2 regions of the Sphingomonas sp. DBB INV C78 genome follow, and region 2 is predicted to be linked to the other one. Evidence: predicted binding sites of a transcription regulator. Region 2 holds the regulator's gene; the other holds the start of a gene.
What was found. Region 2 encodes LexA, which represses DNA repair genes until DNA is damaged. Its sites were predicted from a motif close to GTTCCNCNCTTGTTCT; they were not measured.

Region 1: a site for LexA is predicted at 1,369-1,384, ahead of ACFB49_RS05300 (ATP-dependent helicase). Genes of this name have one in related genera too.

What each region holds. Positions count from the first base shown of each region.
Region 1 covers NZ_CP170544.1:1,091,326-1,095,275, forward strand. Annotated here, with positions in the region: gene ACFB49_RS05300 (ATP-dependent helicase) at 1-1,350, opposite strand, end outside; gene aqpZ (aquaporin Z) at 1,486-2,193, shown strand; gene ACFB49_RS05310 (MFS transporter) at 2,257-3,531, shown strand; gene rsmD (16S rRNA (guanine(966)-N(2))-methyltransferase RsmD) at 3,500-3,950, opposite strand, start outside.
Region 2 covers NZ_CP170544.1:1,469,343-1,473,292, reverse strand. Annotated here, with positions in the region: gene ACFB49_RS07035 (ComEC/Rec2 family competence protein) at 1-932, shown strand, start outside; gene lexA (transcriptional repressor LexA) at 1,178-1,852, opposite strand; gene glp (gephyrin-like molybdotransferase Glp) at 1,910-3,100, opposite strand; gene moaC (cyclic pyranopterin monophosphate synthase MoaC) at 3,101-3,577, opposite strand; gene trpC (indole-3-glycerol phosphate synthase TrpC) at 3,574-3,950, opposite strand, start outside.

The DNA of each region.
Region 1 (3,950 bases), 380 kb from region 2:
AATGCGCGCGGCGGCCAGCGTCAGCGGGATGCCTTCCGCGCGCGCAAGCTGGTGAATCTTGGCGACCGCCTTGTCACCCAGGCCGCGCTTGGGCGTGTTGACGATGCGTTCGAAGGCAAGGTCGTCGGCGGGTTGATGGATGACGCGCAGATAAGCGAGCGCGTCACGGATTTCCGCGCGCTCGTAAAAGCGGAAGCCGCCGACGATGCGATAGGGCAGGCCGATCGCAATGAAGCGATCTTCGAACTCGCGGGTCTGGAACTGGGCGCGGACGAGGATCGCGGTGTCCTCCAGCCTGCCGCCGCCGCGCTGAAACGCCTCGATCTCGTCGCCGACGCGGCGGGCTTCCTCGGGCCCGTCCCACACGCCGATCACGCGGACCTTCTCGCCCTCGTCCACCTCGGTCCACAATTCCTTGCCGAGGCGACCGCCATTATGCGCGATGACGCCGCCGGCAGCGGCCAGGATATGCGGCGTCGAGCGGTAATTCTGCTCGAGCCGGACGATCTTGGCTCCGGGAAAATCCTTCTCGAAGCGCAGGATGTTGGCAACCTCCGCGCCGCGCCAGGAATAGATCGACTGGTCGTCATCACCGACGCAGCAGATATTCTTGCGTGTCTGCGCGAGTAGGCGAAGCCAGAGATATTGGGCGCTGTTGGTATCCTGATATTCGTCCACCATGATGTAGCGGAAGCGCTGCTGATAATGCTCCAGCACGTCGCGGTGCGTCTTCAGGATCACCAGCATGTGCAACAGAAGATCACCGAAATCGCAGGCGTTCACGGCGCGCAGCCGGTCCTGGTAGGCGCGATAGAGTTCCTGCCCGCGGCCGTTGGCAAACAGCTCGTTCTCGCCGGCGTCCAGGTCCGCCGGCGTCCAGCCGCGATTCTTCCAGCGATCGATGAACCCGCCGAGCATCCGCGCCGTCCAGCGTTTCTCGTCGAGATCGGCGGCGGTGATGAGCTGCTTCATCAGGCGAAGCTGATCGTCGGTATCGAGGATGGTGAAATTGGATTGCAGGCCGACCAGTTCGGCATGGCGGCGGAGCATCTTCGCGCCGATTGCATGGAAGGTGCCGAGCCAGGGCATCCCCTCCACCGCATCACCCAGCATGCGGCCTACGCGCTCCTTCATCTCGCGTGCGGCCTTATTGGTGAAGGTGACGGCCAGAATTTCCGACGGCCAGGCCAGACGGGTCGCGACAAGATGCGCCAGTCTCGCAGTCAGCGCGGCGGTCTTTCCTGTGCCTGCGCCGGCGAGCACAAGCACGGGACCTTCGGTCGTCAGCACGGCATCGCGCTGCGGAGGGTTGAGGCCGCGCAGATAGGGAGGCTCGGAAGCGGGTGTCATGATGGGCTGATTCACCCGTGAACAGTTAGGGAACGGCGTGCGCCGGGGCAATGGCTAGTGCGGGTATTTCCCGATGGTGCGGCCGGTGAACAATGATAGCCTCCCGCTCACCCAGGACGGCAAATGGGGGTCGAGATGCCTTTGACTCAACGACTTGTGGCGGAACTGATCGGCACTTTCTGGCTGGTATTCGGGGGCTGCGGCAGCGCGGTTCTTGCAGCCGCCTTTCCTGAAGTGGGCATCGGCCTGCTCGGCGTAAGTTTGGCCTTCGGTCTTACCGTGCTCACCATGGCCTATGCGGTGGGGCATATTTCCGGCGGCCACTTCAATCCGGCTGTCACGATCGGACTGTGGGCGGGCGGGCGTTTTCCGGCCAAGGACATCCTGCCTTATATCGTTGCTCAGGTGGTGGGTGCGGTGATCGCAGCCTTCATCCTGCTGCATATCGCCAGCGGCGCACCGGGATTCGAACTCGGGCCGACCGGGCTTGCCGTGAACGGCGTCGGCGAACACTCGCCCGGCCATTACACGCTGGGGGCGGGCATTGTCATCGAGATCGTGCTGACTTTCGGCTTCCTGTTTGTTATCATGGGTTCGACGGACACGCGGGCGCCGGCCGGTTTCGCGCCGATTGCCATCGGCCTGGCACTGACCCTGATCCACCTGATCAGCATTCCGGTGACCAATACGTCGGTGAACCCTGCGCGTAGCACCGGCCCGGCATTGCTGGTGGGCGGCCTCGCGCTCCACCAGCTATGGGTCTTCTGGGTGGCGCCGATCATAGGTGGCCTGCTGGGCGGCTTCGTCTATCGGGCCGTTGCCGGCGTTCCACCGGTGCGTTGACCATGGCTTGACGCCATCCCGATCAAGGCCCAATCCCCGCCCGCTTAAGACGGGATGGGCCGAATGACGGGAATGCTGGTGAATACACCCTCGGCGCGGCGAGTGCTGGGGGCGAGCCTAATCGGCACGGCGGTCGAGTTCTACGATTTCTACATCTACGCGACGGCCGCGGCGCTGGTGTTTGGTCCGCTCTTCTTTCCAGCCTCCGATCCCGGCATCCAGCAATTGCTGTCGCTGGCGAGCCTTGCCGTCGCTTTCGTCGCGCGGCCTGTGGGCGCCGTGGCGTTCGGCCATTTCGGCGATCGTGTGGGGCGAAAGTCGACGCTCGTCGCATCGCTGCTGATCATGGGTGGTTCGACGACCGCGATCGCCTTCCTGCCGACCTATCAGATGATCGGCTGGGTCGCGCCGGCTTTGCTGTGCCTGCTGCGGTTCGGTCAGGGCTTCGGCCTTGGCGGGGAGTGGGGTGGGGCGGCGCTGCTGGCGGTGGAGAATGCGCCGCCAGGCTGGCGCGCGCGCTTCGGCATGGCGCCGCAGCTTGGCGCTCCGGTCGGTTTCATAGCTGCTAACGGCCTGTTCCTTCTGCTCGGCCTGACGCTGACGCCCGAGCAGTTCAAAGATTGGGGCTGGCGTATCCCCTTCATCGCCAGCGCCGCGCTGGTGGCGCTCGGCCTGTGGATTCGGTTGAAGCTTACCGAGACGCCGGCTTTTGCCGCATCGCTGAAGGAAGCGCCGCCACCGCGCGTGCCGATCGCTGAGCTGTTCCGCAATCACGCCGTCGAAACGATCGGCGGCACGCTCGCGGCCGTGGCCTGCTTCGCCATCTTCTATCTCACGACAGCCTTCGCGCTGGGTTATGGCACGACGACGCTTGGCTATAGCCGCGAGACATTTCTCGGCGTGCAGCTTGTTGCGATCCTGTTCATGGCGGGCGGGATTGTCGCCGCGGCCTGGCTGGCCGATCTCTATGATGCGCGGCGGGTGTTGATGGGCGGGTGCGTTGCGACCGTGGCGACGGGCCTGCTGATGGCGCCGCTGTTCGGCAGCGGCAATCTGTGGCTGGTCGGTGCCTTTCTGGCGCTCGCTTTGTGGGTGATGGGCTTCGTCTACGGCCCGCTCGGCGGCTGGCTGCCCGGTTTGTTCCCGGCGCGCGTGCGCTATACCGGCGCGTCGATGGCCTTCAATGTCGGCGGTATCATCGGCGGTGGGCTGACCCCCGCGCTGGCGCAGGGCCTGTCGGAACGGCATGGGTTGGTGCCGGTCGGCCTCTATCTGGCGGCCGCGGCGCTGGTCAGCCTGATCGGGCTTATTCCGCTGCGTCGCGCCGCAGCAGACTGAGCTTGGCCTTGCCGTGGGTACGTTCCGCATCCACAGTCCAGCCGCGGGCGGAGACGTCTTCATCCCGCTCCGTTTCGACGCTGGCCCAGGCCCCCGGCGCCGCCCATCCAAGCCTGCTAAGGCGTTCGAGCAGCGCACCGGCGCCGCCGCTGCCATAGGGCGGATCGAACATCAGCAGATCGAAGGGCTGGGTGACAGCGCCGAGCGTCGCGACGGCCTGGGTACGCACATCGACGGTCGCGCCGAGCTTTGCGGCATTGGCGCGCAGCACGTCGCTCGCCTTGCGGTCCTGTTCGACAAAGGTGGCATAAGCGGCGCCACGTGACAGTGCTTCCAGCCCCAGCGCGCCGGAGCCTGCGAACAGATCCGCAACACGCAGCCCTTCGAAGCTGCCCAGCCGGCTCGCCAGCATGGAGAAC
Region 2 (3,950 bases):
CAGCACGCGGGCTGGGGACATTGCTGCTGACCGGTGTCGCGGTGGAGGCGGCACTGGCGCCGATCGCGTTGTTCCATTTCCACCAGGCCGGACTCTATGGCGCGCTCGCCAATATCGTCGCGATTCCGCTGACGACGTTCGTGATCATGCCCGCAGAGGCGGCCGCCTTGCTGTTCGATACGCTGGGATTGGGGGCGCCCTTCTGGTGGGTGACGGGCAAGGCGCTGGGGTTGCTGTTATGGATCGCCCATGCGGTGGCTGGGCTTCCAGGGGCGGTCGCGATGCTGCCGTCGATGCTATCGGGCGCGTTCGCGCTGATGGTGGCAGGCGGCCTGTGGATCGCGCTCTGGCGGACGCGCATGCGGCGGCTGGGGATATTGCCGCTGGTGGTGGGGGCGTTATGGGCGATCGCTACGCCGGCACCCGATCTGCTCATTACCGGTGACGGTCGTCATGTCGCCTTGCGTGACGCGGACGGCAGCATCGCGCTGCTGCGGCCGCGGGCGGGGGATTATGTGCGCGACATGCTAAGCGAGGCGGCGGGCGTCGCGGCGGATGCGGTCGCGTTCGACGACAGGCCGGGGATGCGCTGCGGCGCGGATCTGTGCCGGACGCGGATAGAGCGCGGCGGTCGCAACTGGACGCTCCTTGCGACGCGCTCACCTTATCTGGTCGACATCGAGGCGATGAACCGCTCTTGCGCGTCGGCGGACATCGTCATTAGCGACCGCCGTCTGCCACGCACCTGCCGCCCGCGCTGGCTGAAGGCCGACCGGCTGTTCCTGGCGACGACGGGCGGGCTGGCGATCAACCTTGGAAGCGGTCGGGTGCGGACGGTGGAGGAGGCGCGGCGGGGTAAGCCTTGGACTGTGGTGCGTCAGGCTGGAGGCTCTCCGGGTGATCGTCCGCTGTCGTCGACGAAGCGGACATAGATCCTCCCCAAGCTCGCTTGGGGGAGGGCGACCGCCCGACGCAACGGTGGAATTACCCCTCCACCATGCTGCGCATGGTCCCCCTCCCCGAGACAAGCTCGGGGAGGATTTGAAGATCTGGTCCCGCGGCATTGCCCAGGCTGGTATCCATGGCTCGCTCCATCCGCGTTACCGCTTTCGGGATAGCCATGGACCGCGGCCTTCGCCGGGGTGACGGTGAGAGTGTGAAAGGGCGCGCGCCCCACTCAATATCGGCGGATCAACCCCGCCAGCTTGCCCTGCACGCGGACCTGGTTGGGCTTGTAGCGCATCGGATCATAAGCGCGGTTGGCGGGATCGAGGCGGACCATCGCGCCTTCGCGGCGGAAATATTTGAGGGTCGCTTCATTGTCGTCGATCAACGCCACGACGATCTCGCCATCGCGGGCCGTTTCGGTGCGGCGGATGAGCGCGAAATCGCCGTCGAGGATGCCGGCTTCGACCATCGAATCCCCGGACACTTCGAGCGCATAATGATCGCCCGGGCCAAGCAGGGCAGCGGGCACCGACAGCGAGGACTGGCCTTCCAGCGCCTCGATCGGCAGGCCGGCGGCGATGCGACCGTGAAGTGGAATTTCCAGCACGTCGTTGGCCGCGATCGGCAGCGCCTTGGCGGCGGGCTTGAGGATCGCCGGCTGTGCGGGGGCGGGCTTTGCCTCCGGTGTCCGTTCCGGCATGCGCAGCACTTCGAGCGCGCGGGCGCGGTTGGGCAGACGGCGAATGAAGCTGCGTTCTTCGAGCGCGCTGATCAGGCGGTGGACGCCCGACTTGGATTTCAGATCGAGCGCCTCCTTCATCTCCTCAAACGAAGGAGAGACGCCGGTTTCAGCCAGCCGATCATGGATGAAGCAGAGCAGTTCATGTTGCTTGCGCGTCAGCATGGCTAACCCCGAACGAAGGAACGAACGGAGAACGTGTAGGAAACGGAACGGTTCTTGTCAAGCGATGGAGAACAGTTCGACAACATCGCCCGCGGCAGCGGCGGGCGCGAAGGGCGGGCGGATGATGAGGACGTTGGCGGCCGCCAGCATGGCGAGCGCAGCGCTGTCCTGGGAACCGAGTGCTTGAACCATTCCGCCGCTGCGCTGGCCGCGCAGGAATTCCATGCGTTTTCCGGTGGCAGGTAATGGCGTTGAGAGCTGGGCGGTCTCCGGGCTGTCGAACGGATCAGCGGCGCCACCGAGATGGCGGACCAAGGGCAGCAGGAAAAGCCGGGCGGTGACAAAAGCCGACACCGGATTGCCGGGAAGACCGAGGACGATTGTGCTGCCCAACTTCGCAGCCATGATCGGCTTGCCCGGTTTGAGTGCTACCCGCCAGAAATCGATCGTCGCGCCGGCTGCTTCCAGCGCGGGGCGCACGAAATCGCGATCGCCGACCGAGGCACCGCCGGTGGTGACGATGATATCAGCGCCGCGCGCGGCATCGGCGGCCGCGATGGTGGCTGCAAGATCGTCGGGCACGATGCCGCGATCCTCGACGATTGCGGGCGTTTCGGCTGCGAGCAGGGTGGCAAGCATCGGCGCGTTGGAAGAGGGCAGGCAAACGCCGTCCACCGGCTCGCCGGCGGGGACGAGTTCGTCGCCGGTGGAGATGAGGGCGATGCGCGGACGGCGGCGAACGGCCAGCGCGCCATGCCCCCCGGTCGCGGCGAGCGCGATGCGGGCGGGGGTGAGGCGCGCACCGGGCTCGATCAGCGCGTCGCCGGATGCGAAATCGCTGCCGGTGCGGCGGATATGGGCGCCGGCATGGGGTGGGCCTTCGCCGGCCAAAACGAGGCGATCACCGCCCCGCTGGGCTTCCTCCTGCAACAGGATCGCATCGGCGCCGGCGGGGACGGGGGCGCCGGTGAAGATGCGCGCAGCTTCTCCCGCGGCCAGAGTGAAGCCGAGTGTGGAGCCAGCCGCGCTTTCGCCGACGACGCGCCACGGCCCGGGCATCTCGGCGAAACGGATCGCATAGCCGTCCATGGCCGAAAGATCGGCGGCGGGCTGGGTGCGGCGGGCAAGCACCTGCTCCGCCGTCCAGCGGCCAGCGGCTTCGACCAGCGGGAGGGTTTCGGTGGGCAGCGCAGGCGCGAGCGCGAGCAATTGCGCCTGTGCTTCGGCGAGGGGGAGGAGGGCGGCCACCTAGTCCGCGCGCCAGTCGCCCGAGCGGCCGCCGGATTTGGCGATGAGTCGGACCTCACCGATCACCATCCCGCGATCGAGCGCCTTGGCCATGTCGTAGACGGTGAGGAGCGCCACCGAGACGGCGGTGAGCGCTTCCATCTCCACACCCGTCTGGTGCGTGGTGCGGACAACGGCGGTGGCGGTGACGCCGCCCGGGCCGACTGCGAGATCGAGCGTGACGCCCGCGATCGGCAGCGGGTGGCAGAGCGGGATGAGGTCGCTCGTCTTCTTGGCGGCCATGATCCCGGCGATGCGGGCGACGGCGAGGACGTCGCCCTTGGCGACCGCGCCGTCGCGGATGGCGGCGGCGGCATCGACCGTCATGCTGATGCGGCCGGTGGCGGTCGCCTCGCGTGCGGTGGTGGCCTTGACCGAGACATCGACCATGCGGGCGGCGCCGGCTTCGTCGAGGTGGGTGAGGCGATTTTCGGTCATTGGCCGGTCAGCAGCTTGCGGGTGGCGGCTTCAACATCGGCCTGGCGCATCAGCGATTCCCCGACGAGGCAGCAGGAGACGTGGTGCTTCGCCATTGCATCGAGATCGGCCTTCGATCCGATACCGCTTTCGGTGACGAAGGTGCAGCCGGCCGGCGCGCGATCGGCGAGTTCCCAGGTGCGGGCGAGATCGATGGTGAAATCGCGCAGGTCGCGATTGTTGACGCCGATCAGGCGGGACTTGAGGCGGAGCGCGCGATCAAATTCATCGGCGTCATGCACCTCGACTAGAGCATCCATGCCATGGTGGATCGCGGCGGCCTCGATCTCGGCCATCTCGCCGTCGTCCAACGCGGCGACGATGATGAGGATGG